DNA from 3 places in the Bacillus sp. H1a genome. Region 1 is predicted to be linked to each of the others. Evidence: riboswitches for the same ligand, from Rfam matches in the RefSeq annotation. Region 1 holds a riboswitch; each other region holds the start of a gene.
What was found. Region 1 has a riboswitch for S-adenosylmethionine ahead of mtnW (2,3-diketo-5-methylthiopentyl-1-phosphate enolase). Riboswitches for the same ligand answer to the same signal wherever they lie in the genome.

Region 1 (3,282 bases):
TCATTATTTTTTTCTTTACAAAATACTGGAAAGATTATATCATTTGTCACTAGAATTGTAACAACTTTCAAAAGAGGTGGAAAGTATGAAAAATTTTCAACCTTCCGAGGTAGTAACATCATTGCCGACACAATTTTTCGCTTCACTTGTTGCAAAAGTTAACAAAGTCGTTGCAGCTGGTCACGATGTTATTAATCTAGGCCAAGGAAATCCAGATCAACCAACACCGTCGCATATCGTAAAGGCTTTACAAGATGCGGCAGAAAAGACCCTTCATCATAAATATCCGCCATTTCGCGGACATGAAAGCTTAAAAGAAGCCGTTGCCACGTTTTATGAACGTGAATACGGAGTGACAGTAAATCCCGCTACTGAAGTCGCTATTTTATTTGGCGGAAAAGCTGGACTCGTTGAATTACCACTTTGTTTTACAAACCCTGGTGATACTATTCTCGTTCCAGATCCAGGGTATCCAGATTATTTATCTGGTGTTTCTTTAGCAAAAGCACACTTTGAAATAATGCCACTTGTCTCAGAAAATAATTTTTTACCGGACTATTCAAAAATAGATGACTCTATTGCCAAACAAACAAAGTTAATGTTTTTGAACTACCCTAATAATCCAACTGGGGCTGTAGCATCAAAAGAATTCTTTGATGAAACAATTCATTTCGCTAATAAGCATAATATATTAGTTGTTCACGATTTTGCATACGGTGCTATCGGATTTGACGGAAAAAAGCCCGTTAGTTTCTTGCAAGCAGACGGCGCCAAAGATACCGGCATTGAAATCTACACTTTATCAAAAACTTTCAATATGGCCGGATGGCGTATCGCTTTTGCTGTTGGCAATGAAAGTGTCATTGAAACGATTAACTTATTACAAGATCATATGTATGTTAGTATTTTTGGAGCTGTACAAGAAGCTGCCCGTGAGGCTCTATTAAGCTCGCAGTCTTGTGTAGTAGAACTTGTAAATTGTTATGAATCTCGAAGAAATGCTCTTATTAAAGCTTGTCATTCAATCGGATGGAATGTAACTATTCCAAAAGGATCATTCTTTGCATGGCTTCCTGTCCCAGAAGGTTTCACTTCTGAACAATTTGCTGATATGTTACTTGAAGAGGCCCATGTCGCTGTTGCCCCTGGTGTTGGATTCGGTGAACATGGCGAAGGTTATGTTCGTGTCGGTCTATTACATACGGAGGAACGATTGCAAGAAGCCATTAATCGAATCGATAAATTAAAAATTTTCAAAAAATCATTGACAACATAAAAGATATCTGACAAAATTCAGATATCATAAAAATTTAAACATTTCTAAATACTTCTTATCAAGAGCAGGTGGAGGGACGAGCCCGACGAAGCCCGGCAACCGATCTACAATTGTAGACACGGTGCTAATTCTCGCAGCGTTACGCTGACAGATAAGGAGCTGGTTGTAAAAAAACCTCTCCTTAGCTGAGAGGTTTTTTTATTTAACTAGGAGGTTATAACAATGAGCGGAATTATAGCGACATATTTAATCCATGATGATTCTCACAACTTAGAAAGAAAAGCGGAACAAATTGCAATTGGTTTAACAATTGGTTCATGGACTCATTTACCACACTTATTACAAGAACAATTAAAACAACATAAAGGGAATGTCATTCATATAAAAGAATTAGACGAACAAGAACATATAAACTCTTATCTTGCTAAAAAGGTAACACGTGGAATTATTAAAATTCATTATCCATCACTGAACTTCAGCCCAGACTTACCAGCCATTTTGACAACAACGTTTGGAAAACTATCGCTAGATGGTGAAATTAAACTAATAGATTTAACATTCTCAGACGAATTAAAAAAACAGTTCCCTGGACCGAAATTTGGAATTGATGGTATTCGAAACCTGTTACAAGTTCAAGATCGCCCTCTTCTAATGAGTATTTTTAAAGGGATGATAGGCCGTAATATTGGATATTTAAAAACACAACTGCGCGATCAAGCAATTGGTGGGCTAGATATTGTAAAAGACGATGAAATCTTATTTGAAAATTCATTAACACCACTTACGAAAAGAATCGAATGTGGAAAAGAAGTATTACAATCTGTATATGAAACATACGGTCATAAAACTATGTATGCGGTAAATTTAACAGGACGAACTTATGATTTAAAAGAAAATGCGAAACGTGCAGTGGTAGCTGGAGCGGACATTCTTTTATTCAATGTATTTTCTTACGGGCTAGATGTACTGCAATCACTTGTAGAAGATGATGAAATTCCAATTCCTATTATGGCACACCCTGCTGTAAGTGGCGCTTACGCTTCATCGAAACTATACGGATTCTCTTCTCCATTACTACTTGGAAAATTACTACGTTACGCTGGTGCTGATTTCTCTTTATTCCCATCACCATACGGTAGTGTTGCATTAGAAAAGGAAGAAGCTCTTCTTATTACAAAAAAATTGACTGAAGAAGACACGTTTTTCAAGCAAAGCTTTCCTGTTCCATCTGCTGGAATTCATCCTGGTTTCGTTCCCTTTATCCTTCGTGATTTTGGTAAGGATGTTGTTATTAACGCTGGTGGTGGTATACATGGCCACCCAAATGGAGCACAGGGCGGCGGAAAGGCTTTCCGAGCAGCAATTGAAGCTACTTTGCAAAACATTCCACTCCATGAAGTAGATGAGATTAATTTGCAAAGTGCGCTACAAATATGGGGAAATCCATCTTATGAGGTGAAATTATGAGTATTCAAGTGTTTTGTGATTTCGATGGTACGATCACAAATAATGATAATATCATGTCCATCATGGAACATTTCGCACCATCAGAAGCTGAGGGAATAAAAGAAAGAATTTTATCACAAGAACTTTCTATTCAAGAAGGTGTTTCTCAATTATTTAAATTATTACCTACCACTTTACACAACGACATTATTAAGCATCTAAAAGAAACAGCGGAAATTCGTGCTGGCTTTAAAGAATTTATACAATTTGCAAATAAAAACAACATTTCTTTTTATGTTATTTCTGGCGGGATGGATTTCTTCGTCTATCCACTCTTACAAGGAATAGTCCCTAAAGATCAAATTTATTGTAATGCAACTGATTTTTCAGGAGATTATGTTGAAGTGAAATGGCCTCATCCTTGTGATGAACAATGTCATCATAGTTGTGGTCTCTGTAAATCATCATTGATTCGTAAACTAAGCTCTACAGATGATTTTCATATTGTAATAGGGGATTCCATTACTGATTTACAAGCAGCAAAACAAGCCGATAAAGTA
Region 2 (3,282 bases), on a different contig from region 1:
ATCCTTTTCACTCATTTGCTGAAGTTGTTCCGGAAGATTAGAGTTTTTCGAATAAAAAATCGGTGATCGAACCCATTCAAGTAACGCTGGATTTGACTTTGCAAATAGTTGCAATGCCTTTTTAATATCCCAACCACTTATGTCTAAATCATCGCTAATTGGATATTCAATTACATCACGTTTATCATGAATTGATAAATACCACTCTACAGGACGTATATAGACAAACCTAACATCATAATCACTATCTTTCGACGGAAATCCCCACGCCCTGCTCCCTGATTCTACAGCAAATAAAATTTTCACATCATTCTCTTTTTCAATTCTTTCTAATTCTAATTCAATTTTCCCTTTCATTTCATACCCTCCCTATTTTTTGATCATTTCCCTGGAAATTCGACAAATGTACTTCTAATTTTACTACATACTAAAATAGCTGTCAGAAAATTCCCGACAGCCCAACAAAACACTTATTTTTTCTTTTCAATTACAGCAATTGCAATTCGTTCAATCTCTTTTTGAATTTCTTCTTTATATGCATCGACTTTTGAAAAATCCATAGCAGCAATATAAATTCGTTCTAATTTATCACGAACTGATTTTGCCTTCGCTAAGAAAGACATCGCCTCATTCATTTTTGTTTTATACTGAATTGAAACGTCGCGAATTTCCGTAGCATACTTCTCATCTGTCCCTGGTGTAACAATGAGATCATACATATCAATAATTTCATCACCTTCACGACTTGGAAAATATTCATGCGGTGCTGTGCTATCAAAAATTGCAAATCCTAGTTCCCTTACAATAATCATATCGAGACTATTTGGATCAAATCCACAATGATACACTTCTACTTCAAAACCTTTTTCTTCTGCTGCCTTGGCTAATTTTTTAAGCATCGTTGATTTCCCGGAACCTGGGCGACCTTTTATAAAATAGCGATGCGGCAGTCCTTCTGTTAAATTAGGAACGAAATCAACCGCTCCCTTCGGTGTAGCAGCCCCTAAAAAACGGTGTTTCACAATTGATTTATCTCCACTTTTATCTGCAAATAGTTTCTGTATAAGTTGATCTGTTAATTCGTTTGCTTTATTAAAATCAATGTTATTAATATATATTTTCTCCCACTCATCATGTATAACTAACGCTTCTTTAAAACATCCATAAGCTGTTTGAAAGGCTTTACTTGCTTCTGAAACGAATCGTTCAATCTCTAATTTCTGCTTTCTTAATTTATTTGAGTCCCAAGCAACCCCTAAATTTATATACTCTTCTACAACTCCAGGCATTTTCGGCTCAATAACGTGTGGCGATGTCCCATCGACAATTCCTACATTTAACTTCGGAATAATTACACCGTCAACTGACTTATTGTCAGAAGAACAATGTAAAAATTCAATATTATATCCTTTTTCAGCCCATTCACGCCCAATTGCTTTTATTAAAGAAGACTTCCCTGTTCCTGGACCGCCTTTTAAAATAAACAACCTATCTAGCCCTTTTAAACTCTCTTCATACAAGCTATAAAATCCTCTAGCTGTATTTCCACCAGCAAAATAGTTCAATACATTCCCTGTCACTGCACCCACCCCTTCGCAGCATTCTACTTACATAAGCTACAATATGCGAGATACTTTATTTGGGTGAATACCTATTTTGTATTGCACTAAAAAAGGAAATGAATTACAATTAAATAAACAAAAAATTCCGAACCTTAAAACTGAATATACCTTTATCAAGAGAGGCAGAGGGACCGGCCCTTTGAAGCCCAGCAACCTCAGTTTATAAAAACTGAATAGGTGCTAATTCCTGCAAAATGCTTTGCATTTTGGAAGATAAAACTTAACTACTGTATGTAAAGCTCATCTTTCTTGATTATGGAAGATGAGCTTTTTATTATTTTAAAAACATATATTGGAGGTATTTAGGATGAAAGTAATTGACCTATCACAAACGTTTGAAAACAATATGTCTCAATTTCCTGGAACACCTAAAATCCAACTAGAAGCAATTACAAGTGTTGAAGAGACAGGATATCAAGTTACAGATTTTCATTCTGTCGTTCATGTCGGCACTCATTGCGATGCTCCTGCGCATTTTATTTCTGGTGCAACAACAATTGATCGATTACCCCTTGATCAATTTGTAGGCGAAGCTGTTCTTATCGATGTAACTCATGTTCAAGAACGAAAGTTGCCTAAGGAAGTACTAAATACCACCGACATAAAGGAAGGAGATATTGTTATTTTCCATTCTAATCTATCTAATAAATGGAACACGGAATCTTATGCGAAAGAAGCATTTTATCTTTCCGAAGAATTAGCTGAAGAACTAGTTAAATTAAAAATAAAATCTGTCGGTTTAGATTTTATTTCTCCTGATGAAGTAACTACAGAAACATCACCTATTCATCACATATTACTAGGGAATAACATTTATTTAATTGAAAACTTAACAAATCTAGATTCCATTAAAACGAAGCGCTTCTTTTTCTCAGCAGCACCTTTAAAAATTAAAAATAGTGATGGTGCTTTTGCCAGAGCATTCGCCGTTATTTTTTAAAATAAGAACTACTTGAGGACAACAAAAAAAGCAAAGATCACTTTTGACCTTTGCTTCTATATTTTTTATTTAAGTTAAGAAAGAATTGTTCCACCCGTGGGCGTACCCAAGCTAAATAATCTTTATCTTTCTTCTTTGTACAAGCTATCTCTTCTCCATCTACCATTCCGACAAGTTCTAGCTCTAACATTTGCCTCGTGAATGCTAACATGTCTACTTCTTCTGCCGGATACTCTTCTTTTAATTTCTCCTCAATTTCTCCCAATAAAAAACCGTCACGCATCATTGCTAGTGCATCAATCCAAAGTGGCGGCATTTCATATTTTTCTCCTGTAATCGTATCTTTTACAATATAATTCTTTTGCTCTTTTCGAAATTGAATCGTGTGTAAACATACAGCCGAATTTAATGTTAATTCCATCATACCACCCCTTTCATCATATCTGCATAGAAAAAAGGATGCGCGTGCACCCCTTCTTTTCTTTTCATAACACTACCGAACCGTTACACGAGCTCAAAGCTTCATGTCGATATTTTCCTCCATTATAAACGAAGTGTTTTATAAAAAAAACCCTTCTTGAAACATTTTATAAAATGTTTATATTTACACAACAAGAGCACTTTTCTGAAAAATTTTTTCTTCTAATGCACTACGCTGTTGGTAAATAAATTTTCACTTTCGTTCCTACGCCCATACTACTTTGAATTACGATACTCCCT
Region 3 (3,282 bases), on a different contig from region 1:
TTTTGTTGCACTATGAAGTACGACATCGGCCCCAAGATCAAGCGGCTTTTGAAATAGTGGTGTCAAAAATGTATTATCTACAAATGTAAGAGCATTGATTGATTTCGCTAATTCGCAAACGGCACGAATATTCGTTACTTTTAATAGCGGATTAGAAGGTGTTTCGATGTAAAAGAGTTTTGTATTCGATTTAATATTTTGTCTCACTTCTTCTAAATTGGTCATATCAACAAATGTGTGTGAAACACCATAACGGGAGAGAACTTCAGTAACAATTCGATAAGTGCCGCCATATACATCTTCTGAAATAAGAACATGGTCACCTTGCGAAAGAAGGAGAAATGCAGTAGAAATTGCTGCAATGCCTGATGCAAAGGCGAATCCTTTTGTTCCACCTTCTAATAAAGCAATGATATCTTCAAGAGCTTCACGTGTTGGATTACCAGATCGACTATAGTCATATTTTCCGAAAGTATCTACATCAAACTGGTGAAATGTTGATGTGTTATAGATGGGAACGTTAACAGCTCCTGTTTGTGAGTCATGCTTATATTGATTATGCAGTAAAAGCGTATCTACGGAATAACTCATATTCTTACACCTTCTTTTACAAGTTTAATTGCTTGTTTTAAGTCTTGAATTAAGTCATTGCTATTTTCGATGCCGACTGAAAAACGGAGAAGACGATTACACACACCGCGTGCTGTTCGAACTTCTTCTGGAATATCGGCATGAGTTTGCGTTGCTGGATAAGTCATTAAACTCTCGACGCCGCCAAGACTTTCAGCAAATGTAATTAAGGATAGAGATTGTAAGAAAGGATTAATCCAAGTTTCATCTTGAAGACGAAACGAAATCATACCGCCTCTTCCTGGATAAAATACATCTGTCACACCATCTTCATCATTTAAAAATGCAACAATTGCATGAGCATTTTCTTCATGTTGTTTCATGCGAAGTGCTAAAGTTTTCATGCCGCGGATTAATAGCCATGAATCAAATGGACTTAAGACAGCCCCAGAAGCATTATGATAATGAGCAAGCTCCTCGCAAAGTGATTTCCCCTTCGCAACGACCAGTCCGCTTAGTACATCGTTATGCCCGCCTAAATATTTCGTTGCACTATGAAGGACGATATCGGCACCTTCTGTTAATGGTTGCTGTATATAAGGTGTGTAGAATGTATTGTCTACAATAAGAAGTAGCCCATGCCTTTTTGCTACACTTGCGACAGCTGCGATATCAGTAACTTGCATTAGTGGATTAGTCGGGGTTTCTATAAAAATAGCTTTTGTTTCAGTTGTGATAGCTTGCTCAATTTGTTTAATAGATTGTGTATTTACGTATCTACATCGAACATTCCACTTTTCTTCATGTTCGGAAAATAGACGATACGTTCCTCCGTATAAGTCTTCAGATACGATAAGCTCATCTCCGGAACGGAATAGTGAAAGGACAAGGAGAACAGCTGCCATTCCTGAGCTACAGGCATAACCTTGATCGCCATTTTCTAGGTCTGCGATTGCTTGTTCTAAAAGACCTCGAGTTGGATTTCCAGTCCTTGAATAGTCAAATCCTGTGGATCTACCAATCCCTTCATGCCGATAAGCAGTTGAGAAATAAACTGGTGGATTAACAGTTCCTGTTGTAGTTTCGCTACGATTCCCGATTTGTGCTAGTTTTGTTTCGATTGTTGACATGTGAAAATTCCCCCTTTGTAAAGTGAACGGCTATGTGAATGTAAAATAAAAAAAGCCTTCTAAGAAGAAGGCTTTCGGTTTGAATAGAGTCTTCTTCTCATCTGTCAAATCTTTCACAATTTGCTGGAATTAGCACCTTATTAACGAATGAACGTTAATGGTTGCTGAGGCGTCATAGGGCCAGTCCCTCTACCTCTCTAGATAAGAATGTTCGTATGAAATTTTTATTATGTTTTTAACTTTACAACAAAAGATAATTGAATTGCAACTCTATTTTAAATAATTTTTATTTTTCCGCAAGTGTCATTGACTTTTATTTTTGTGCATGCTAAATTTATTAAAAAATTAACAAGAATTGTTAAAAGGGGAGCGCATTTCCTTTTAGCTACATAAATAAAATAATAAAGACAAACTCTTATTGAGAGCGGTGGAGGGAAAGGCCCTGTGAAACCCGGCAACCTTCAAACGAAAAGTTTGAAACGGTGCTAATACCTGCAAAACGAATGTTTTGCATAATAAGAGGAGGAACAATTATGTCCCCCTCTTCAAAGTGAAGAGGGGTTTTTATATTGATAGAAATGAGGGAGATACGTGAAATTACTAGATTTATTATCAAAAGGAATTGTAATAGGTGACGGTGCGGTTGGAACGTTATTACATTCGCATGGTTTACAAAGTAGTTTTGAAGAATTGAATTTGTCTGATCCGGACTTAATTATATCAATCCATAAACAATATGTATCTGCTGGAGCGGATGTTATTCAAACGAATACGTATGGGGCAAATGAAGCGAAATTACGTATGTATGGCTTGGAAAATCAAGTTGTCCAAATTAATAAAGCGGCGGTGAAGCTTGCGAAAGCATCAGTAACAGAGCGGAATGCAATTTTAGGGACAATTGGCGGTATGAAACATATTGGAGCTGTTACAACGACTGATATAGAGCGAGAATTTATGCTACTTGAGCAGGCAGGTGCTTTACTAGAAGAACAGGTTGATGGATTACTATTAGAAACTTTTTATGATGAATTTGAAATATTGCATGCCGTTAAAGTATTGCGTAAACAAACGAATATTCCGATTGTAGCTCAGTTAGCGTTACATGAGGCAGGTACGACTCAAAATGGGAATGATGTAAATGAAATATTAAAACAGCTTTTAGATTACGGTGCAAATGTCGTTGGATTGAACTGTCAACTAGGACCACTTCATATGACGGAAGCTTTCAAAATGATATCGATCCCTCAAGATGGCTATTTATCAGCATATCCGAATGCAGGTCTCCCAAATTATGTGGAGGGGCGTTACGTGTATGAGGGAAGTCCAGCATATTTTGAAGAGATGACACCAGAATTTATTGAACAAGGTATTCGTTTATTAGGCGGTTGTTGTGGTACTACCCCGGAACATATTGCAGGAATGAAACGTGCTATTGCAAATATTGCACCCGTAATAGCAAAGGAGACGATTCCAAGGCCTAAAGTGGTCCATACACACGAGAAGCGTTCGAGAGCTCATGTTACTCTCGCGGAGAAGGCAAAGAAACAAACGACAGTTGTAGTGGAATTAGATCCACCGAAAA

Region 2: it holds a riboswitch for S-adenosylmethionine, as region 1 does, so the genes downstream of both, U860_RS0124250 (cyclase family protein) here and mtnW (2,3-diketo-5-methylthiopentyl-1-phosphate enolase) in region 1, are expected to answer to the same signal.
Region 3: it holds a riboswitch for S-adenosylmethionine, as region 1 does, so the genes downstream of both, metI (cystathionine gamma-synthase/O-acetylhomoserine thiolyase) here and mtnW (2,3-diketo-5-methylthiopentyl-1-phosphate enolase) in region 1, are expected to answer to the same signal.

The regions. Positions count from the first base shown of each region.
Region 1 covers NZ_AYMH01000052.1:6,588-9,869, reverse strand. The annotation lists gene U860_RS0123315 (pyridoxal phosphate-dependent aminotransferase) at 86-1,276, shown strand; SAM riboswitch class I at 1,329-1,434, shown strand; gene mtnW (2,3-diketo-5-methylthiopentyl-1-phosphate enolase) at 1,499-2,743, shown strand; gene U860_RS0123305 (2-hydroxy-3-keto-5-methylthiopentenyl-1-phosphate phosphatase) at 2,740-3,282, shown strand, end outside.
Region 2 covers NZ_AYMH01000055.1:46,852-50,133, forward strand. The annotation lists gene U860_RS0124240 (nucleotidyltransferase domain-containing protein) at 1-357, opposite strand, end outside; gene U860_RS0124245 (PRK06851 family protein) at 471-1,580, opposite strand; SAM riboswitch class I at 1,730-1,842, shown strand; gene U860_RS0124250 (cyclase family protein) at 1,930-2,562, shown strand; gene U860_RS0124255 (hypothetical protein) at 2,600-2,983, opposite strand; gene U860_RS0124260 (ATP-binding protein) at 3,213-3,282, opposite strand, start outside.
Region 3 covers NZ_AYMH01000005.1:135,550-138,831, forward strand. The annotation lists gene metC (cystathionine beta-lyase) at 1-591, opposite strand, end outside; gene metI (cystathionine gamma-synthase/O-acetylhomoserine thiolyase) at 588-1,700, opposite strand; SAM riboswitch class I at 1,795-1,908, opposite strand; SAM riboswitch class I at 2,113-2,222, shown strand; gene U860_RS0103680 (bifunctional homocysteine S-methyltransferase/methylenetetrahydrofolate reductase) at 2,292-3,282, shown strand, end outside.